Linked DNA regions of Tistrella mobilis. The protein of the gene in region 1 interacts with the protein of each later gene in a pairwise test. Links are inferred from orthologs where the notes say so. Each region holds a gene or a part of one and is shown on either strand. Other genes may lie near its edges. The genes, in order: ybgC and P7L68_RS17135.

Evidence for each region.
Region 2: the proteins of ybgC (region 1) and P7L68_RS17135 interact in binary tests that used the Escherichia coli proteins (3 or more experiments, as listed by UniProt). The link is inferred for Tistrella mobilis from one-to-one orthologs.

Annotation. Positions count from the first base shown.
Region 1 is NZ_CP121017.1:1,453,541-1,469,282, forward strand. The notes cover bases 7,612-10,340. They hold ybgC (tol-pal system-associated acyl-CoA thioesterase), read left to right. Parts: upstream 7,612-8,623; coding sequence 8,624-9,058; downstream 9,059-10,340. Other genes in these bases: ruvB (Holliday junction branch migration DNA helicase RuvB), read left to right, coding at 7,612-8,523; P7L68_RS12445 (amidase), read right to left, coding at 9,097-10,340. Outside these bases: P7L68_RS12385 (asparaginase), read right to left, coding at 1-552; P7L68_RS12390 (aspartate/glutamate racemase family protein), read right to left, coding at 552-1,298; P7L68_RS12395 (helix-turn-helix domain-containing protein), read left to right, coding at 1,454-2,260; P7L68_RS12400 (hypothetical protein), read left to right, coding at 2,621-2,920; P7L68_RS12405 (cell division protein ZapA), read left to right, coding at 2,949-3,299; P7L68_RS12410 (5-formyltetrahydrofolate cyclo-ligase), read left to right, coding at 3,680-4,243; P7L68_RS12415 (YmdB family metallophosphoesterase), read left to right, coding at 4,357-5,235; P7L68_RS12420 (YebC/PmpR family DNA-binding transcriptional regulator), read left to right, coding at 5,498-6,247; crossover junction endodeoxyribonuclease RuvC, read left to right, coding at 6,287-6,787; Holliday junction branch migration protein RuvA, read left to right, coding at 6,818-7,465; more of ruvB, read left to right, coding at 7,462-7,611; more of P7L68_RS12445, read right to left, coding at 10,341-10,494; protein TolQ, read left to right, coding at 11,050-11,784; protein TolR, read left to right, coding at 11,788-12,246; P7L68_RS12460 (hypothetical protein), read right to left, coding at 12,501-12,803; P7L68_RS12465 (TonB C-terminal domain-containing protein), read left to right, coding at 13,139-13,483; and 2 more genes.
Region 2 is NZ_CP121017.1:2,489,286-2,495,895, reverse strand. What follows is about bases 1-2,679. They hold P7L68_RS17135 (acyl carrier protein), read left to right. Parts: upstream 1-1,061; coding sequence 1,062-1,298; downstream 1,299-2,679. Other genes in these bases: fabF (beta-ketoacyl-ACP synthase II), read left to right, coding at 1,584-2,679; fabG (3-oxoacyl-[acyl-carrier-protein] reductase), read left to right, coding at 125-862; fabD (ACP S-malonyltransferase), read left to right, coding at 1-68. In the rest of the region: more of fabF, read left to right, coding at 2,680-2,843; endolytic transglycosylase MltG, read left to right, coding at 2,894-3,916; P7L68_RS17120 (hypothetical protein), read right to left, coding at 3,921-4,964; P7L68_RS17115 (ABC transporter ATP-binding protein), read right to left, coding at 4,955-5,764; P7L68_RS17110 (FecCD family ABC transporter permease), read right to left, coding at 5,769-6,610. UniProt on the Escherichia coli protein: Carrier of the growing fatty acid chain in fatty acid biosynthesis.

The DNA.
Region 1 (15,742 bases):
TATCGCAAGCCGCCGGTCGCCGAACCGTCGGCGGCGTGGCGGGCAGGCCGGAGCCTGCGGGATGGCCCGGAAGCTGTCGGCGCCTTGCGAATCGTGCTTCACCAGCCCGTCCGCCGGCATCAGGCGGCCGGCGAAGGCCAGCATCACCGCTTCACCGGGGCGGAGGGCGGCATCGATCGCAAGATCGAGATTGTCTTCCGCATCGCCGTGGCGGCCGAGCGGCTGCATGGAACCGCAGAGCACGACATGGCGGCCGAGCCCCGCCAGTGCCTGCGACAGCGCGGCACCGGTGAAGGCCATGGTGTCGGTGCCGTGGGTGACGATCACCGGCGTGCCCGGATGGTCGTCGATCAGGTCGAGCATCCGGTTCCAGTGCGCCGGGCCGACATCGGCGCTGTCGAGCAGCGGCGCGAAGACGCGGGTGGTCAGCCGGATGTTCTTGGGCAGGCGCGCCTCGACCGCGGCCTCGACCAGCCCGTCGACGGGGCCGAGGCCGTCGGGCGTATCGCCCATGCCGATGGTGCCGCCGGTGTGGATGAGCAGCAGGCGCATCAGGCCGCCTTCATGCCGGCATGGCCGAGGGCAAGCGCCGCCAGCCGGGCCGCGACCGCATCGGTCACGTCGATGAGTTGCCGCCCGGCCACCGGCTGCGCGATCAGCGGCAGCTCGGTGCAGGCGAGCAGGATGGTTTCGGCCTGCATCTGCATGATGATCTCCTCAAGCCGCGGGCGGAGTGACGGATGGGCGCCACCCAGCCGCTTCACGTCGTGGATGAGCGTCTGCAGCCGGTCGGGGTCGGCCGGGGTTTCGATCGCGACATGGGCGGCGAGGCCAGCATAGGCGGAGTGGTCGTCGAGCGCCACGACCGGGGCTGCCCCCAGCAGCCCGATTCGACATGCGCCGCTCTGCCGGATCTCGTCATGGAGCACGCCCTGAAACGAAACCAGCTGACCGGCGCCGGGGATATCGGCCAGCAGCGCATCGATCCGCGGGGCGTACCAGTTCAGCGTATTGCAGGCAATGGCGAAGGCATCGACCCCGGGCGCAATCTCCCGCACCGTCCGCTCCATTGCCGCCCAGACCACCGCCTCGTTGGCCCTGAGGTCCATCGAGAGCCCGAGAGCGGGTTCCGAAACCGCAACCAGCCGCGGCGCGTCCAGATCGCCGCGGAAGCTGGTGCCCATCAACGCCTGGGTATGGCGCAGGATCTTGGCCCAGAGATCGAGCCCGGCTTCGGGGCCGGAGCCTGTGATGATGCCGAGCGTATAGGCCCGGCCGGCATGGGGGCGCGGTGTCATGGCATGGGTCTTTCCCGCGAAGATGGTCCGAGGGCATCGCGCCGAAGGCACGTAGGCTGCCATGAAATGGTGTCGATGGGGCCCCTGCTTGACAATGCGGCACTCGGTGCTCAATCTGATGCAGATTTGTGCGATTACAGCATCAAAGAGCGCAGATGACCGAGATCGCCGAGAATCTTCGCCTGCTCTGCTCGTATCGGCCGTCGATCTCTCAGGTCGGGCGGGATCTCGGCATCAACCGCAGCCAGCTCAACCGCTACCTGGCCGGCAGCTCCGCGCCGCGGCCGGCGCTGCTGCGCAAGATCTGTGACTATTTCGGCGTCGAACCCTACGAGATGATGCTGCCGCCGCGCGATTTTGCCGAGATCGTCCGGGTCCGCGGTCTGGACGAGGGCACCACCAACCGCCGGCTGCGCCAGCATTTCGACCGGGTGATGGCCCTGGGCGATGCCCGGGTCCGCAATCTGACCGGCATGTTCTTCGAATACTACTATTCCATGTCACAGAAGGGGAAGGTGATCCGCGGGCTGATCGTCTTCTCGGTGGAGGACGGGCGGACCTTCTACCGGCGCCTGGAACGCATGGGGCCGCATGACCGGCCCGGCCGGCGCCACTACCGTTATCAGGGTGCGGCCCTGGTCGCCGGGGACCGGGTGTTCATGTCGGATTACGAATACGGCGCCGGCATCGAGCTGACCCAGACGGTGCTCTATCCGGACTACGCCCTGCGCTGGACCCGGCTGCACGGGGTGAAGCTGGGGGTGTCGGCCGATCAGGCCCATATGCCCTGTTCGGTCCGGGTCTATCTGGAGCGGATCCCGGCGCGGCTGTCGCTGACCGGTGCACTCAGGGCCTGTGGCCTGTTCGATCCCGGCCATCCCGAAATCCCGCCGCATGTGCCCGAGATGATCGACAACCGCATGTCCGGTCCCTATGCCTTCGACGCCTATGCCCGGCGGTGACCGCTGGCGCAGTGCGGCCCTGGTCCCTGGCATCACGCCCATGGTCCCTGGCATCACTCATTGACGCAGGGGGCGCCCGCTCCCTATGTTGGCGGGGCGCCGTCGAGGCGGGGACAACCCGCCCGATCCGAGGTGCGCGCCCCCCGGCGGCCGGCACCGGCTTTCGGGGGATGTCGGTTCAGCTCGTCAGTCCCGGCCTGCCGGAGATGGGGATCGGATTCCCATGCAACGGTTGGTCATCGCGTTCCGGCCCTGCGCCGGGCCGTGCTATCCTGACGAGGTTCTCCCGGCTTGGGCCGTGCCGACGAACAAGCGCAACCTCCTGTCTTCATGGTGGCCGGATCTATGGCGAATATGGAAATGGCGTGGCAGAGGCTGTCGAGCGCGCTCACGCGGCTGGATGCTGCGAGTCGCAAGGCGGCCGAGCGGGTGACCCAGGCGCGGGCGTCCGGAGAGGCGGCCGCTTCCGGGGCGGCCGGTGCCCGGATCGACGCGCTCAGGGCCGAGATCGAGACCCTTGCGACGGAACGCGACCGGCTGAAGGCGGCGTTGACCGAGGCTGAAGAGGCCCGTCTGCGCGCAGATGATCGCGGCCGCCGGGCGGGTGAGCAGATCGACCGGGCCATGGGCGTCATCGGGCGTGTGCTTGATGACCGCTGAGCCGAACCGGATCGGAGACGAGAAAGCCATGGCCGAAGTCGAGGTACGCATCCTGGGCCGGGCGTTCACGCTCGCCTGTGGCGAAGGGCAGGAGGAAAGCGTCCGCACCCTTGCCCGCAAGGTCGAGGAACGGGTGCAGCAGGCGGCGAGCGGCCGCAGCGTGGCGGTGGATGCCCGGGTGATGCTGATGGCGGCGATCCTGCTGGCAGAGCAGGCCAACGAGGCCGAACAGGGGCTCTACCGGGCGCGGGTGGAGGTGGAAAAGATCCGCCGCACCGCCGATCGCTCCGCCGCTGACGTCGATGCGACCCTCGCCCGGGCGCTCGATGATTTCGCGGCACGCATCGAGACTATTGCAACCCGGCTCGAGAAACTCTAAATCTCGAAACAGGACGGGCTCTGGCCTTTCGGTGAGGCAACCTAAATCCCAGGGACCGATACCATCTACATGAGGGAGCTGTCCCTCCCCGTGCGTGCGGATAGGGCACCGGCCGGTTCGTCCGGACCGGTACGCCCGGACCAAGCCACGGGGATCACGGCGCCCACCTGCACACGCGGGTCCATGTGGATTTTCACCGCCAACCTTCGTGCCGGTCCCCGTCCGCCAGTTTCCGAACGACCCCGGCCGCGTCCTCGCGGCCGGGGCGTCGCCGTTTACGGCCGGTCTTGTCCCGGCCTGTCTCCGGAGCGCCGTCCCTGACCATTCCGCTGCAGGATCCCGGGCTGCCAGACCCGGCACTCGATGCCCGCAAGGCCGCCATGCGCCGCGACTTCCGGCGTTTGCGCCGCGCGGCGCAGGCGGCAGGCGGTGCCGATGCCGCAACGGCCTTTGCCGCAGAGGCGGGGGCAGTTGTGGCCCGGCTGCCGCGGCCGCCGCGATGGATTGCGGGCTATGTGGCGGCGGGCGGCGAGATCGACGTGTTGCCGCTGCTGATCGCCCTTGGGGCGGCCACCGGCGCCGGGCTCTGCCTGCCGGTGGTGACGGCGCCCGATACGCCGCTGGGCTTCCGGGCCTGGCAGCCCGATGCCCGGCTGGTGGCCGGCGCCTTCGGCATCCTGATGCCCGACGAGACCGCGGCCCCGTGTGCGCCCGACCTGCTGCTGATGCCGCTGGTCGCGGTGGACCCGGCCGGTCGCCGGCTGGGGCAGGGGGGCGGCTTCTACGACCGGACCCTGGCGGCGGCCGAGGCTGCCGGGCAGATGCCGTTCACGATCGGTGTGTGCTTTGCCGTCCAGGTGACGGACGAGGTGCCTGCCGGGCCGCTGGACCGGCCGCTCGATCTGATCCTGACCGATCAAGGCCTGCTGGTCCCGGTGAGGTGAGCCGAAATACCCCTGGGCGCGGCGTGGGGCGCGCCTCATATCCATCCACGGGCGGTATCGCAGCCGGTGCCAGGCGCCCATGTACAGACGATGCAGAGACGAAAGGTCGAACGGTGCGGATACTCTTTCTTGGTGACGTGGTCGGACGTTCCGGCCGGCAGGCGGTGATCGATCATGCGTCGACCATCCGGTCGGCCCTCGGCGTCGACCTGTTGATCGTCAACGGGGAGAATGCCGCCTCGGGCTTCGGCATCACGCCCAAGATCTGCGAAAGCTTCTATGCCGCCGGCGTCGACATCCTGACCACCGGCAATCACATCTGGGATCAGCGCGAGATCCTGGGCTGGATCGATCAGGACCAGCGGCTGGTGCGTCCGATCAACTTTCCGCCCGGCACGCCCGGCCGGGGGGCCACCATGGCGACCCTGCCCGACGGCCGGCGGGTTGTGGTGATCAACGTCATGTGCAGCCTGTTCATGGAATCGCTCGACGATCCGTTCCGGGCGCTGGCGCCGGTGCTGCGCGACTATCCGCTGGGCGGGCTCGTCTCGGGCATCTTCGTCGATCTGCATGGCGAGGCGACCAGCGAGAAGATGGCCTATGGCCATTTCCTCGACGGCCAGGTGACCGCCGTGGTCGGCACCCATACCCATGTGCCGACCGCCGATCACCAGGTTCTGCCGGGCGGTACCGCCTTTCAGTGCGACGCCGGCATGTGCGGCGACTATGACAGCGTCATCGGCATGGACAAGAACGCCTCGCTCGACCGCTTCACCCGGAAGATGCGCGGCCAGAAGCTGCTGCCGGCCAATGGACCGGCCACCATCTGCGGCACGCTGATCGAGACCGACGACGCGACCGGCCTTGCGAAGTCGATCGCGCCGCTGCGCGTGGGCGGGCGGCTCAGCCCCGCCTGGCCCGGTGCCGAGCCGATGCCGGAAAGCCTGTTGCAGCTGCACCTGCCCCAGGGGCAGGCCGAGACGGTCGGTTGAGGTCCTGAACGCTCGTGATTTCGTCTCCGGGGATGCATCCGGCGGCGAGTTCTGCTATCGAAGCGTCCGGAAGCACGGGAGGCCAGGCGCCACCGGTGGCGGAAGTTTTTGCATCAACCATCGCAAGCCGCGGCTTGCGATGGTTGATGCAAGGCGCCATTGAGGCGGCGGCCAGGGGCGCGGGAGCGCCCGCCCGGCGAGGGACAAAAGGCAGCTCAACCTGCTGAGCTGCCGGTCAGACTCCAGAGGGTTGGCGGTAGAGATGGCCGGTCATTCACAGTTTAAGAACATCATGCACCGCAAGGCCGCGCAGGATAAGAAGCGCGCCAAGGTGTTCACGAAGCTGCTCCGCGAACTGGTGATCGCCGCCAAGGAAGGCGGTGCCGATCCCAATTCCAATCCGCGGCTGCGCAGCGCCGTGGCGGCGGCCCGCGTCGCCAATATGCCCAAGGACAATATCGAGCGCGCGATCAAGCGTGGCGCCGGTGGTGCCGACGGCGAGAACTATGAAGAGGTGCGGTACGAGGGCTACGGCCCGGGTGGCGTGGCGCTGATCGTCGAGGCGCTGACCGACAACCGCAACCGCACCGCCTCTGAAGTGCGCTCCGCCTTCAGCAAGCATGGCGGGTCGCTGGGCGAGACCAATTCGGTGGCCTTCAACTTCAACCGCGTCGGCCGTATCACCTATCCGCTTTCGGTGGCGGGTGCCGAGGCGATGCTGGAAGCCGCGATCGAGGCCGGTGCCGACGATCTGGAAAGCGACGACGAGACCCACGTCGTCTACACCCAGCCCGATGCGCTGCAGGAAGTGCGTACGGCGCTGGAGGGCAGCTATGGCGACCCGCAGGAGTTCAAGCTCGGCTGGGTGCCGCTCAGCACCATCGCGATCGACGAGGAACAGGCCCAGACCCTGTTCAAGCTGATCGAGGTGCTGGAAGACAACGACGACGTCCAGGAGGTGATCGCGAATTTCGAGGTCTCCGACGAGGTGATGGCGAAGCTGAACGGATGAGCCCGGTCAGCTGAGCCGGGTCAGGGGCTGTTGCCTGCCATGCGCATCATCGGCATCGATCCGGGGCTTCGGATCACGGGCTGGGGCATCATCGACACCGAGGGCTCCAGGCTGACCCATGTCGGCCATGGCGTGGTGACCTCCGACGACAAGGCCGCTCTCTCCGACCGGCTGCGTACGCTCTATGACGGCCTCTACGAGGTGGTGGAGCGCTATCAGCCGGCGGGGGCGGCGGTCGAACAGACTTTCGTCAACGCCAATGCGATGTCGGCGCTGAAGCTGGGCCATGCCCGGGCGGTGGCACTGCTGGTGCCGGCGCAGTCGGGGCTGGTGGTGGCGGAATACGAGCCGAGCCTGGTGAAGAAGGCGCTGACCGGCAGCGGCCGCGCCGACAAGGCGCAGGTCGCCGCCATGGTCGCCCGGCTGCTGCCCGGCATCGACCGGGATGCGCGTGCGGATGCTTATGACGCACTCGCCGTCGCGATCTGTCACGCGCATCATGGGGGCACGCGGGCCGGCTGGACGGCCCGGGCCCGCTAGGGCGGCCCAACAGGGGAGACCACACCCGGCATGTTCGCGCGGCTCAAGGGCATCGTCGACGAGATCGGTGCCGATCATGCGGTGATCGACGTTCATGGCGTCGGCTATCTGGTGCAGGCCTCGCGCCGCACCCTGGGCGCACTGGGCGGTACCGGCGCCGCCGCCACGCTGCACGTAGAAACCCATGTGCGCGAGAACGACATTCATCTCTACGGTTTCGTCGACCGGGCGGAGCGCGACTGGTTCCGCCTGCTGGTGACGGTGCAGGGCGTGGGCGCCAAGGTGGCGCTGGCGGTGCTTTCGGTGCTCGACCCTACCGCGCTGGCCTCGGCGATTGCGGCTCAGGACGCCCGCGCGCCGGCCCGCGCCACCGGCGTCGGTCCCAAGCTCGCCAAGCGTATCGTGATGGAACTGAAGGACAAGGCGGCGCTGGTCGGCATCGGTGCGGCCGACGTGGCGGTGCTGGCGAAATCGATCAAGACGCCCGAGGCCATCGCCGCGGTCAGCAAACCGCCCGAGGTCGCGGCCTTCGACGACGCGCTGTCGGCGCTGGTCAATCTGGGGTATCGCGAGGCGGAGGCGGAGCCGGCGCTGCGCCGGGTGGCGGAAGCTGCGGGTGAGGCGGCGGGCGACGTTCAGATCCTGCTTCGCGGCGCGCTCAAGGAACTGGCGCGATGAGCAGCGGCGACGAGCGTCTGGTTCAGCCCGCAGCTCTTGCCGAGGACCGGCAGGATCCGGCGCTGCGGCCGGAACGGCTGGCGGATTTCGTGGGCCAGCGCCAGGTGTTGGGCAATCTGGCGGTGTTCATCGCCGCCGCGCGTGCGCGCGGCGATGCACTGGACCATGTGCTGCTGCACGGACCTCCGGGCCTGGGCAAGACCACGCTGGCCCAGATCGTGGCCAAGGAGCTGGGGGTCGGGTTCCGGGCCACCTCGGGGCCGGTGATCGCACGGGCCGGCGATCTGGCAGCGATCCTGACCAATCTCAACGAATACGACGTGCTGTTCATCGATGAAATCCACCGCCTCAACCCGGCGGTGGAAGAAATCCTCTATCCGGCGATGGAGGATTTCCAGCTCGATCTGGTGATCGGCGAGGGGCCGTCGGCGCGCTCGGTGCGGATCGATCTGCCGCGCTTCACCCTGGTGGCGGCCACCACGCGCGCGGGGCTGGTCACCCGGCCGCTGCGCGAGCGCTTCGGCATCCCGCTCCGGCTGAACTATTACGAGATCGATGAACTGGCCTCGATCGTTCGTCGTGGCGGCCGGCTGCTGGGCGCACCCTTGACCGAAGAGGGCGCGCTGGAGATTGCCCGACGGTCGCGCGGCACGCCGCGTGTCGCCGGTCGGCTGCTCCGCCGGGTGCGCGACTTCGCGGCCGTGGCCGAGGCGGCGGCGATCGATGCCGGCGTGGCCGACCGGGCGCTGAACCGGCTGGAGGTCGATGCCCGTGGTCTCGACGCCATGGACCGGCGCTATCTTGGCTGCATCGCCCGCCATTACGGCGGGGGGCCGGTGGGGGTGGAGACCCTGGCGGCGGCGCTGTCGGAAAGCCGGGATGCGATCGAGGATGTGATCGAGCCCTTCCTGATCCAGCAGGGTTTCCTGGCCCGCACGCCCCGCGGCCGGGTGCTGACCCGCGGCGGCTGGCAGCATCTGGGGCTGATGCCGCCGGCCCGCGATGGCGAGGCCGACCTGTTCGCCGGCGCCGAGACCGACCCCGACCCGGATCTTTGAACGCGGCCCCCGCCGGGATATCTTGCGCGACGGTAGTGTCGATCCGCATAATGCGGCGCACAGGTTGCATTTGAAGGCCGCGAACCCTTTGGAGGATCCCATGGACACCACGCCCGCCGCCGTTCAGCCCGATGTCATCCGGGTGCGGGTCTATTGGGAAGATACCGATGCCGCCGGGATCGTCTACTATGCCAACTATTTGAAATTCATGGAGCGGGGCCGCACCGAATGGCTGCGCCGCCGCGGCATCGATCAGCGGCCGCTGCTGGAGAATGACGGCTTCGGCTTTGCGGTGCGCGAGGTGGCGCTGGACTATCAGGCGCCCGCCCGGCTTGAAGACCTGTTGACCGTCTCGACCTGGATCACCGGCCGCGGGGCCGCCTGGGTGGAGTTCGAGCAGGTGGTGGCGCGCGGCGATCAGACGCTGGTGCGCGGCCGGATCAAATGCGTGGCGCTGAACCCGGCGAGCGGCCAGCCACGGCGCCTGCCGAAAGCGCTGATCGCGCTTGCGGATGCGGCGGCCGCCCCGCGTTGAGCGGGACGGCCGGACGGGTGTTCCCGGATCGGCTCCGGTCAGTCGAAATTCGGCCAGGGGCGCTGCTCGTCGCGCATGCCCTCCCAGGCGGCCGCCATGCGCAGTACGCCCAGATCGTCGAAGCGCCGGCCGACGATCTGCAGACCGATCGGCAGGCCCTTGGCGTCGTAGCCGCAATTGACCGAGATCGCCGGCTGTTCCGACATGTTCCAGACGACGGTGTAGCCGATATGCTCGAACGGCCGCTCGGGATCGTCCAGCGGCGAGGCCTGGTCGGCCGGGTAGGTGACGGTGGGGGCGACCGGCGACAGGACGAAATCGTAGCCGCCGCCGTTGAACAGCCGGCCGGCGGCCTTGCGCATCTCGAAGATGCGGTTCAGGCCGCGCACCGCCTGCAGGGCGCTGCGGGTCTGGCCGCTTTCGGCCCAGGCGCGGATATAGGGCAGGATCTTCGCGCGGGTCGCTTCCGGCAGGCGCTCGACATCATCCCAGGCGCGGACCCGCCAGAAATCGTCCAGACCGTCGAGCATCTCGCGGGTCAGCACCGCCGGAACCTCTTCGACGACGGCACCCGCCGCCTCGAAGCGCCGTGCGGCTTCCGTAACCGCCGCCAGCACCTCGGCATTCGGTGCCATACCGGCGCCGATGTCGAGCATCAGCCCGATGCGCAGGCCACGGATCTGAAGCCCGTCCAGGTCCATCCAGTCGATATCGGCCGGCGGCAGGGCGCTGCCGTCGCGCCAGTCGGCCTTCGACAGCACCGACATGGCGAGCGCAGTATCGGCGACGGTGCGGGTCATGGGGCCGACCACCCGGCCCAGATAGGCCGGATCGACCGGCACCCGGCCGTTGGTGCCCTTCATGCCGACGATGCCGCACCAGCTGGCCGGCAGGCGGATCGAGCCGCCGATATCGGTGCCGAGATGGATCGGGCCATAACCGGCCGCGGCCGCGGAACCTGCACCGGCAGAGGAGCCGCCGGGATTGGTGTTGAGGTCCCAGGGGTTGCGGGCCAGCTTGTGGAAGCTGGACAGGCCGGACGAGAGCATGCCGTAATCGGGCATGGTGGTCTTGGCCAGGATCACGCTGCCGGCCTCGCGCAGCCGGGCGGCGGCGGGCGCATCGGCGGCGGCCGGGGTCATGTCCGATGCGGCGGTGCCGACAGGCACCGGGCAGCCCTTGGTCGCAATGTTTTCCTTGATCGTGACCGGCACGCCGTCGAGCGGGCCCAGCGCCTCGCCCTTCTGCCAGCGGCTGGTGGCCTCGGCGGCGGCGGCGCGCGCGGCCTCGGGGTCGAAGGCCCAGGTCGCGTTGAGCTTCGGCTCCCACGCCTCGATCCGCGCGATGACGGCTTCGGTCACCTCGGTGGGCGAGGTGTCCCCGGCGGCGTAAAGCCGCCCCAGCTCAACGGCGGACAGATCGGCGAGCGACGTCATGGGTACAGGTGCCTTTCGTATGTGCAGGCCGAAGGCGGGGAGGGGCAGGGATCGGGCTGCATCGGCCCGGTTTCATCCTGCGGGGGCAGGTATCGGCGGCGGAGACGCGCGGTGCCGGCTGCCCGGTCCGTATGCCTTCGGATCGGACCGGGCCGATTATGGCGTCCGACGCAGGGCAGGGTCCAGGCAAATGCATTGGCATGTTGTGAATTTCCTCTCGTAAATCTTTGTATAATATTGAGAATATTGCGGTGCGGCACGCGCTCCCACCGGGGATCTGTTGCGCCGCGATGACATTCGCCACAACGACCGCATCGCCGTCTCACATGGCCCCTTCACAAGTCACGCGGGTTGGCATATCTCGTGGCCGGCTCACGGCCGGGGACGAGGTGTCCGCACCTCGTCCGACTGTCGGAGCTTCGGCCGGTCCCCCGTGTCAAATTCGTGAAACGGCAGCGGTTTCGGCCGAACTCTGGTAATCAAACGGGTCGATGAATGAGGGCGGGGCAGCTTCCCGGGCAGTGCCGGGGCCCGTCCGATCCACGGAGGACGTGAATGGAGCAGGAGGTCGTGAGCCAGGCGGCGCTCGCCGGATCGGTGGCAGCGCACGACATGAGCATTCTCAGCCTGGTTATGAACGCCGACATCATCGTGAAGGCGGTGATGCTTATGCTCGTCCTGGCCTCCGTCTGGTCCTGGGCGATCATCTTCGACAAGTTCCGGTTGATGGGCCGGCTGAAGCGCCGCGCCGACGACTTCGAGAACCGGTTCTGGTCGGGCGGGTCCCTTGAAGAACTTTACGACGCCATTTCCGAGCGGGCCGACCATCCGATGGCCCAGGTCTTTGCGGCGGCGATGGGCGAATGGCGCCGGGCCAAGGCCAAGGGCACCGCGCTCACCGACGCCACGTCGCGTGCCAATCTGCGTCAGCGGATCCAGCAGGTGATGGAGATCGCGCTCAACCGCGAGATGTCGCTTCTGGAGCGCAATCTGGGCTTCCTGGCAACCGTCGGCTCCACGGCACCCTTCGTCGGACTGTTCGGCACCGTGTGGGGCATCATGAACAGCTTCACCTCGATCGCGATGACCAAGAACACCACGCTGGCCGTTGTGGCGCCGGGTATCGCCGAGGCCCTGTTCGCGACCGCGATCGGTCTCGTCGCCGCGATCCCGGCGGTTATCTTCTACAACAAGCTGTCGAGCGATGTCGGCCGCTACGGCGCCCGGCTTGAGAATTTCACGGGCGAGTTCGGCGCACTGATCGCCCGCCAGATCGAAGACAGGCGCTGACCCATGGCCGGTGGCATCCGACCTTCCAACGGGCATGGCCGCCGCCGGCGCTGGGGCGGTGGTCAGCCGATGAGCGAGATCAACGTGACGCCGCTGGTCGACGTCATGCTGGTGCTGCTGATCATCTTCATGGTAACCGCGCCGCTGCTGACCGCGGGGGTCGAGGTCGACCTGCCGGAAAGCTCGGCGGCACCGCTCGCCGGCCAGGACGAACCGCTTTCGGTGTCGGTCGATGCCCAGGGGCGGGTCTTCGTTCAGGACAAGGAAGTGACGCTGGAACAGCTGCCGGCAACGCTGATGGCGGTGGCAAAGAATAAGACCGACACCCGGATCTTCGTGCGCGGCGATCGCAGCGTGGATTACGGTCGGGTGATGCAGGCGATGGGGGCCGTGACCGGCGCCGGCTTCACCAAGGTCTCGCTGGTTACCACCCTACAGCAGGGCACGCCCGCCCGACGTTGACGGCCCGCGGGTGCGGGAACCTTTTCGGCCCCGTGCCGGTTGACACCGGCCGGGATCGTGGCTTCGGGGGAGGGTGCTTCCCCAAGCCGGCATTCCATGGAGCTTCGGACCTGAGGTGAAGCGCGGTCTGACATATTCGCTGGCAGCACATGGCGCCGTTGCGGCGCTGTTGTGGTTCGGCCTGCCGTCGCTCAGCCGACCCTTGCCGCCGGAGGAACAGACGATCGTGATCGACGTCGTTCCGGTGAGCGAGGTCACGCGGGCATCGCAGCTGCGTCCGAAGCCCGATCCGAAGCCCGAGCCCGAGAAGCAGGTGGCGCAGGCCAGCCCGCCTCCGCCACCACCGCCTCCGCCACCACCGCCTCCACCTCCACCGCCTCCTCCGCCGCCACCTCCTCCGGCGGCTCCACCGCCACCACCTCCTCCTCCACCGCCACCACCTCCTCCTCCACCTCCACCGCCTCCACCTCCACCGCCGCCACCACCTCCACCGCCGCCTCCGGCCCCAAAGCCGCAGCCGGCACCTCCGCCGCCACCGCCGCCACCGCCGCCGCCACCGCCTCCGCCGCCCAAAAAGCCGGAACCGGAGAAGAAGCCGGAGCCGCCGAAAAAGCCTGAGCCGGAGAAGAAGCCGGAGCCGGAGAAGAAGCCCGAACCGCCGAAGAAGCCTGAACCGGAGAAGAAGCCCGAGCCCGAGAAGAAGCCCGAACCACCCAAGCCAGCGCCGAAAAAGCCGGAACCGGAGAAGAAACCGGAACCGGAAAAGAAGCCGGAGCCGGATGATCCTCTGGCCTCGCTGCGTAAGAGCCTGGATCAGCTCAAATCGCAGACGAAGGAGGACGCCCCCCGCGAACAGCAGGTCGCGCGGTCCAATCAGCCGCAGGCGCCCGTGATGCAGCGCAATGCCCAGCAGACCGATCAGGTATCGGTCAGCGACATCGCCTTCATCCGGAGCCAGATCGAGCGACGCTGGTCGGTGCCGGTCGGCGCGCCGGAGGCGGAGAATCTCGTGGTCGAGGTTCGCATCCGCCTGGCGCCCGATGGTACGGTGCTGTCTGCCGACGTGGTCGACCGCGCGCGGATGTCGCGGCCGGGCGAAGAGGCATATCGCGTGGCCGCGGAAAGCGCGGTCCGTGCCGTGCGTGCCGCAAGTCCGCTGGAGTTGCCGGCAGGCAAATACGAGCAGCTCAAGGACATTGTCCTGGCGTTCAACCCGAAGAACATGGTGGGCCGATGACAGACACGATCCGTTCCGCAACCGCCGGTCAGGCGCCGCGTCAGAAGATGCGGCCGGTCCTGCGGGCCTTCGCGGTTGCGGCAGTCGGGCTGGTCGTGGGGCTGGGCGGGGCGGGATTGCCCCAGCCGGCCTCGGCGCAGGTACGCATCGACATCACCCGTGGCGTGGTGGAGCCGATGCCGATCGCGATCAGTCCGTTCCTTGCGGTCGATCCCTCGGCAGCACCCTTCGACGCCGACATTCCGGGCGTGGTGGCGAACGATCTCGCAAGCTCCGGCCTGTTCCGGCCGATCGACCGCGGCGCCTTCCTGCAGGGCCCGGCCGAGATGAACCCGATGCCGGATTTCGCCGACTGGCGGCAGATCAACGCCCAGGCGCTGGTCACCGGCCAGGTGCGGCGCGAAGGCGACCAGATCGCCGTCGAATTCCGGCTGTGGGACGTGTTCGGCCAGACCCAGATGGCGGGCGTGGTCTATCGCGTCGACCCCAAGCTCTGGCGCCGTGTCGCCCATATGATCGCCGATCAGATCTACGAGCGGATCACCGGCGAGGGCGGCTATTTCGATACCCAGATCGTCTATGTCGCGGAAAGCGGCCCGGCCAACAAGCGGGTCAAGCGGCTGGCGATCATGGATCAGGATGGCGCCAACCACCGTTTTCTCTCTGACGGTGCGGATCAGGTCCTGACGCCGCGTTTCTCGCCGAACTCGCGTGAGATCACCTATATGGCCTTCCGGGGTCGTCAGGCGCGGGTGTTCATCTACGACCTGGATACCGGCCGTCAGCGGGTGCTGGGCGATTTCCCGGGCATGACCTTTGCCCCGCGCTTCACCCCCGACGGGCGCAGCGTGGTGATGTCGATGGCGCGCGATGGCGTGACCTCGATCTATCGTCTCGACACCAATGGCGGGTCGGTGCAGCGGCTGACCTCGTCGCAGGCGATCGACACCTCGCCCTCGATGTCGCCCGACGGGCGCCGGATGACGTTCAATTCCGACCGCTCCGGCGGTCAGCAGATCTACGTGTCCGGTGCCGACGGCTCGGGTGCCCAGCGCATCAGCTTCGGCAACGGCACCTATGCAACGCCGGTCTGGTCGCCCCGCGGCGATCTGATCGCGTTCACCAAGATGAACCGCGGACGGTTCTACATCGGGGTGATGCGCCCCGATGGCAGCGACGAGAGGTTGCTGACGGACGGCTATCTGGTTGAGGGCCCGACCTGGGCGCCCAATGGCCGTGTCCTCGCCTTCTTCCGTCAAGACCGTCCTGGCGGACCGACCAGACTGTATTCGATTGATATCACGGGATATAACGAGCGGTTGATCGTCACTCCCGGCGAGGCATCGGATCCGGCGTGGTCGGCCTTGATTCGATGAGGTCAATAGTTATACTTTGACCTGTCGTGTGCCTGGCGACCGGGTAGGTCATGACCCTCGCGTGACCTACGCTGGCGATTGGAGCGAACGCCGGCCAGGACTACCTCTCCGCTTTCCGGTGCTCCGACATGTCTCGGATACCTTAGGTAGAAAATGCGCACCAAGATCCTCACTGCTGTCGCCGCCCTGGCCTTCATGGCCGCCTGCTCGTCCGCGCCGGAAGATACCGGTTCGACCGGCGCCTCGGGCGGGGCCTCGTCGTCGTCGTCCTATGGCTCGGGCCAGGGCACCGTTTCCACCGGCGCGCAGCCCGGCAGCTGGGAATACGTCCAGCAGACCGCCGGCGACCGCGTGTTCTTCGAGCTGGACAGCTCGTCGCTGACCGCCGAGGGTCGCCAGACCCTGTCGGTTCAGGCCGATTTCCTCCGCGCCAACCCCGCGCAGCGGGTTGTGATCGAGGGGCATGCCGACGAGCGCGGCACCCGCGAGTACAACCTGGCCCTCGGTGACCGTCGCGCCACCGCTGCCAAGAACTATCTCGTCGCGCTCGGCATCTCGCCGGACCGCCTTGAGACCATCTCCTACGGCAAGGAGCGCCCGGCCGTCCTCGGTTCCGACGAGGCCGCCTGGGCGCAGAACCGTCGCGCCGTGACCGTGCTGGTCAACTGACGACGGTATCCTGCCCGGCCGGATCCTGCCCGGCCGTATCCTGAGGGTCTGCTCTGACCTCGATCGGCGGCCGGTGTTTCCCGCATCCAACGGGGAGCACCGGCCGTCGGCCGTTCTGCGGGTGGGCCACGCTGCGAACCGGTCTCTCTCTGAGGTGTCGGTCTTTCTGCCGCCCCATGGCCTGGGCTATAAGGGACGAGGCGTGGCGCCTGCG
Region 2 (6,610 bases), 1.0 Mb from region 1 along the record:
ACCGCTCGCTTTCGGCCCAGTCGGTTGGAACTCCGGCCGAGATCGAGGCGTTCCTGAAGTCTCTCTGAGGGCGGTCTCACGCCCGTCTGCGATCTTTCCCGTCCACCACAGTGATGGATCATCCATGTTCGATCTGACGCAGCGCACCGCGCTCGTGACCGGGGCCACCGGCGGCATCGGCGCCGCTATCGCCCGCGCTCTCCATGCTCAGGGCGCCGTGGTTGCGCTGCACGGCCGCCGCGCGGACGCGCTGGAAGGTCTTGCCACCAAGCTTGGCTCGCGGGTCCATGTCCTGACTGCCGATCTGGCGGCGGATGGTGCGGCCGAACAGCTGGTGAAGGATGCCGAAGCCGCCATGGGCGGGCTCGACATTCTGGTCAGCAATGCCGGTCTCACCCGCGACACGCTGCTGATGCGGATGAAGGACGCCGATTTCGATCAGGTGATCGACGTCAATCTGAAGGCCGGCTTCCGCCTGGCCCGCGCAGCAATGAAGGGCATGATGAAGCGCCGCTACGGCCGCATCATTGCCGTCACCTCGGTCGTGGGGCATATGGGCAATCCGGGGCAGGCGAACTATGCCGCCTCGAAAGGCGGGCTGACCGCCATGATCAAGGCGATCGCGCACGAAGTGGCTTCGCGCGGGATTACTGCCAATTGTGTTGCACCCGGTTACATCGCGACGCCGATGACCGACGTGCTGACTGACGAGCAGAAGACCGGTCTGCTCGATAAGGTGCCGGTGGGCCGTCTCGGCTCGCCGGAAGACGTCGCCGCGGCTATCGTCTATCTGGCGAGCGCCGAGGCGGCTTACGTGACCGGTCAGACGCTCCACGTCAACGGCGGCATGGTCATGATCTGACCGCCGGGCCGGGGACGCGAACCGGACCAGCCCCGCATCCTTCGTTTCCGCGGCATGTCCGCCGCGGCTGGCCAAGGTGCGGAAAGTGTGCTACAGCCCTGTTCGATTTCGGCGGGGCTGCCAGGCACGAGACAAACGGCAGTACGGCGCTACGCCCGAACGAACGCCACTTGCCAGTGAGCTTGAGGGACGACGACTGATGAGCGACATTGCTGAGCGCGTGAAGAAGATCGTGGTCGAACATCTCGGTGTCGACGAAGAGAAGGTCACCGAGACGGCCAGCTTCATCGACGACCTCGGTGCCGACAGCCTCGATACCGTCGAACTCGTGATGGCCTTCGAGGAAGAGTTCGGGATCGAGATCCCTGACGACGCCGCGGAGAAGATCCTGACCGTTCAGGACGCCATCAAGTTCATCCAGGAGAACCAGTCCTGATCGGACCGGTCTCCGGGCGACGTGCCGGCCATCGGGCCGGTGCGGCCGCGCCCGCTTCCATGCGGGTGAGCTGATCCTCCGGAGCCGGTGCGGCGATGCCGATCAGGCGTCCCCGCAGCCGGTTCTGCCGCGCCGCCCTGAACGGGCCGCGGAGATCCGCTATGAAACGGGCGTGGTCGGCCGGTCCGGAACGGGATTGGCTGCAACGCCCGCTTCTGCCGTTCCGGCAGGTTTCGCGCTGCCGGCACGCGACCCAATTCAGGCAGAAAGGACGCGCTGACCGAGATGAGACGTGTCGTCGTCACCGGGCTGGGTCTTGTCACTCCGCTCGCGGTCGGGGTGAAGGCGAGCTGGGAGCGTCTGCTCGCCAGCAAGTCCGGAATCCGTCACATCGACACCTTCGATGTGTCCGACCTTTCCGTCCGCATCGCCGCCATGGTGCCCAAGGGTGCCGGCGAGGATGCCTTCCGTCCTGAGGACTATGTTCCCGCAAAGGACGTGAAGAAGATGGACGAGTTCATCCACTACGCGCTCGGGGCCGCCGACGAGGCGATCCGCGACGCGGGATGGGCTCCGGAGGCCGAGGAAGAACTCGATCGCACCGGTGTCATGATCGGCTCTGGTATCGGCGGTCTGCCGACCATCGCCGAGGGCGCGGTCACCATGGAACAGCGCGGTCCGCGCCGCGTGTCTCCGTTCTTCATCCCGGCCGCGCTGATCAATCTGGCCTCGGGCCAGGTCTCGATCAAATACGGTTTCCGCGGCCCGAACCACGCGGTCGTTACCGCCTGCTCCACCGGTGCGCATGCCATCGGCGATGCCGCGCGGCTGATCATGTGGGGCGATGCCGATGTGATGGTGGCCGGCGGTTCTGAAGCCGCGGTCTGCCGCATGGGCATTGCCGGTTTCGCGGCAGCCAAAGCCCTGTCCTCCGGCTATAACGACACCCCCGAGCGGGCCTCTCGCCCGTGGGACAAGGGTCGTGACGGCTTCGTGATGGGCGAGGGTGCGGGCGTCGTCGTGCTCGAAGAGCTTGAGCACGCCAAGGCTCGTGGTGCGAAGATCTATGCCGAGGTCGTCGGCTACGGCATGTCGGGCGACGCCTATCACATCACCGCGCCGTCGGAAGACGGCAATGGTGGCTTCCGCGCCATGCAGGCGGCGATGAAGCGGGCAGGCCTCAACCCCGACCAGATCGATTACGTCAACGCCCATGGCACCTCGACGCCGCGCGGTGACGTGATCGAGCTGACCGCGGTGAAGCGGCTGTTCGGCGAGGCGGCCTACAAGCTGTCGATGTCGTCGACCAAGTCGTCGATCGGTCATCTGCTGGGTGCTGCCGGCGCCGTCGAGGCGATCTTCTCGATCCTCTCGATCCGCGACGGCGTCGTTCCGCCGACCCTCAATCTGGACGATCCGGACGAGGGCTGCGACATCGATCTGGTGCCTCATCAGCCCAAGGAGCGCGAGGTGCGCTATGCCCTCTCCAACTCGTTCGGCTTCGGTGGCACCAACGCCTCGGTGATCTTCGGCCGGCCTGAATGAGCCGCACCGAGTGATACCGGCAGTATGATCCGGGGTCTGCGGGATCTGCCGTGCGCTTCCTGAAGCATCTCCTCATCGCCCTCGTCTCCCTGATGACCCTGATCGTCGCGGGGGCGGGGGCGTTGTTGTGGTGGGGCTCCGTCTGGCTGGAGACACCCGGACCGCTTACCGAGCCCCGGACCGTGCTTCTACAGCGGGGTACCGGCGTCGCCGGAATCACCCGCGCGCTTGCCGATGCCGGTGCGATCGACCAGCCGGCCGCCTTCCGGGCGGCAGTGGTGCTGCTGGATGTGCAGACCCGGCTCAAGGCCGGCGAATATCGTGTCGAGCCGGGGCAGAGCCCGTCGGACATCATCGACATGCTGGTCGAAGGCAGGGTCGTGCTGCACCGCCTGACCCTGCCCGAAGGCATCACGCTTCGGGCCGCCTGGGAAGCGGTGGCAGGCGATGACCTGCTCAGCGGCGACATGCCGCCGATGGACGGCTTCGCGGAAGGTGCACTGCTGCCCGAGACCTATACCTACACCCGTGGCGACGATCGCGGCGCCTTGATCCGACGGATGAAGGCAGCGATGGACAAGGCGCTGGACGAGGCCTGGACGGCACGGCAAGCGGATCTGCCGCTGTCTTCACCCGAGGAGATGCTGATCCTGGCTTCGATCGTGGAGCGGGAGACCGGCATTCCCGAGGAACGGCCGCTGGTGGCCGGGGTATTCGTGAACCGCCTGAAGCGCGGCATGCGCCTGCAGTCTGATCCAACCGTCATCTACGGCCTCAGTGAAGGCACCGGCCGGATCGACCGGGGCATCACCCGATCGGATCTGGGCAATGCCCATGACTGGAACACCTATGAGATCGACGGCCTGCCGAAGACGCCGATCGCATTGCCGGGCCGGGCTGCACTGATGGCCGTGGCGCAGCCGGCCGAGACGGATGCACTCTATTTCGTGGCCGATGGTACCGGCGGCCATGTCTTTGCACGCACGCTCGCCGAGCACAACGCGAATGTCGCCAAGTGGCGCCGGATCGAACGCGAACGCCGCCGTGCCGCCGAGGCGGCAGCCGGCGACTGAGCGCTTACCCGCAGGTTGCCTCCGGGCTTCGCCCACGGGCAGCGGGGTCAATGGCATCGCTCCAGGCATCGAGAACCGCCGGCGGAACGGCTGCCGTCTGCCGGGCCTGACGCAGGGCAACCCGGAGTGCCGCGCGCAGATGCCGGGCATCCTCGCCATTGTCATCGACCAGCGCAACGGGTGCTATGCCGTCATGCAGGGCAGTCAGGAACTGCTCGCGCAGGGCCACCACCCGCGGTTCACCGTGGCGCGACATCAGCTGCTGAAAGGCCTGATGGGCGGCTGCATCAAAGGCCCGAGGCCGCCCCAGGGCATCGCGCAAAGGGTTGCAGGCGTGCAGCGTCAGCCCGGCAACCATGCCGTCCGGGATCGGCGTATTGGCAGAGGCTGCCCGGCCCGAAGCCAGAAGTCTGGGCAGAAGATGGGTATGGGGTCCTTCGGGAGACGTTTCCCCCGCTTTTGGAACAGCCTGAAAGACTTCGATTCTGGCCAGCCGGGTCGTGAAGACCCGATGGGCGCCTGTACCTGCCACGGCGCGTCTTGGCCCCGGGTCTTCGCTTAGCAGAGGTTGCCCCGACAGGGCACGCAGGACAGCCAGTGCGTCGGGTGTGGAGGCCCGTACACAGGCCTCGGCATGGGGAATGCCAAGCCCCAGATCGAACAGGATGCCCTCCCGATCCTCAGGGCGTACGGCATCTGCATCCGGGCCGAGTTCGGTGACCACGGTTCGCGCCGGCCCGGCGGCGGCCGCATCCGGGAGGCAGAAGGCGATGGCCGATGACCAGCCGATGCCGTCGGCAGAGGGAGTTTCGTAGGCGAGGATCTGCACATCGTTCCGGCGGGCAACGGCAATGGCCCCCCGTGCGGTGGCCAGCTGCCGCCTTGCGGGGCTGTTCGAGGCGTCGACCAGGAGCGGCTCGTCCGCGTCGCGCATGAATTCGGCGATGGCCCCGAAGCTGCCCGTACTCCAGGCCTGGGCAGGATCGGCCAGAAGCCGGCCGATCAAGGCGCCGGCATCCTCGGATCCGGATGTGGATGTCAGCGACATGTCATAGCCTCCCTTGGATGTTCTGATGTCTGGGTCCGTGCCCAGGGGACGACCAGAAGAAGGCCTTCGGCCTGGCCGTGCAGCGCACGAATGCCATAGGCCCGGGCAAGCCTGTCGGGGGTGAGCACGGTTTCGGGAGGGCCGTCAGCGATCAGGCGTCCTTCGGCCAGCAGCACCAGCCGGTCGCAGAACCGGGCGGCGAGGCCCAGATCATGGAGCACCGCCACGATCAGCCGGCCCTCATGCGCAAGTCCCCTCAGTAGTCCCATCACATCGAGCTGATGGGCCGGGTCGAGGGCTGCGACCGGTTCATCCGCAAGCAGGATCGGTGCCTCGACCGCCAGAGCCCGGGCCAGCAGCACCTTCAGCCGCTCACCGCCCGAAAGCCGGTCGACCCGGCGCCCGATGAAACCGTTGGTCCCCGTGATCGCCATGGCCCGGGCAACCGCATGGCGGTCCGCGGCGGAGCGTCCGTCGCCATGGGGCAGGCGGCCCAGTGCAACCACCGCATCCGCCGGAAGCGGCCAATGCACATCGGCGCCCTGGGCCAGGTAGGAAATCTGCCGCGCCCGCGCGGCTGCGGATAAAAGATGCAGCGATTGCCCGCCGACCGACACGTCGCCGTTCTGCGGCGGTCGAAGGCCGGCGAGCAGGCGCAGCAGCGTGGTCTTGCCCGCGCCGTTGGGGCCGATCAACCCCACCAGCTGTCCCGGCCCGAGGGACAGGGACAGATCGTCGAGCCGGGGACGATCCTGGCCCGCAACAGTCAGATGTCGTGCCTCAAGGCTGGCGATATCCATGGGCTCAGCCATCCTTTCGCGCGGTCTTCAGGATCAGGGACGCAAGAAAGGGCGCGCCGATCAGCGCCATCATCACCCCCAGCTTGAGTTCGGGACGCGTCGGCAGCAGGCGGACTGCGATGTCGGCTGCGAGAGTGAAGGCGGCGCCTGCCGGAGCTGCGGCCAGCAGCAGGGCGCCGGGGCGATGGCCGACCAGTGGTCGCAGCAGATGCGGCACGATCAGGCCGACGAAGCCCACCGCTCCTGCCACCGCAACACCCGGCCCGACGGCAAGCGCCGTGCCGAGAATGGCGGCCAGCCGGGTGCGGGTTACGTCGAAACCGAGGCTTGCGGCGGTATCCTCGCCCAGCGTCATGGCATCGAGCGCCCGTCCCAGCCGGGCAAGAATCACCAGACCGACTGCCACCGGTGGCACTGCCAGCCAGACATGATTCATACTGCGATCACTGAGCGATCCCATCAACCAAAAGACGATTTCAAGCGCGGCATAGGGTGATGGGGCGAGGTTGAGGGCGAGGGCGGTCAGTGCTGCGGCAAAGCTGCCGATGGCGACACCGGTGAGGATGAGTGCAGTGGTGCCGGCCCCCCGCGCAGCGATGACGGCCAGAATCAGTGTGGCGGCGAGAGCCCCGGCGATGCCGCCGAGAGGGAGCGCCAGCGACCAGGCAGCAGCCGCACCACTGTAGAAGGCCGCCACTGCGCCGAGCCCGGCCGAAGCCGAAACCCCAACCACTCCGGGGTCGGCCAGCGGGTTGCGCAGCAACCCCTGCAGCGCAGCCCCGGACATGGCAAGCCCGGCCCCCAGTACGATGGCGAGGATCGCACGGGGCAGGCGCAGCTGGACCA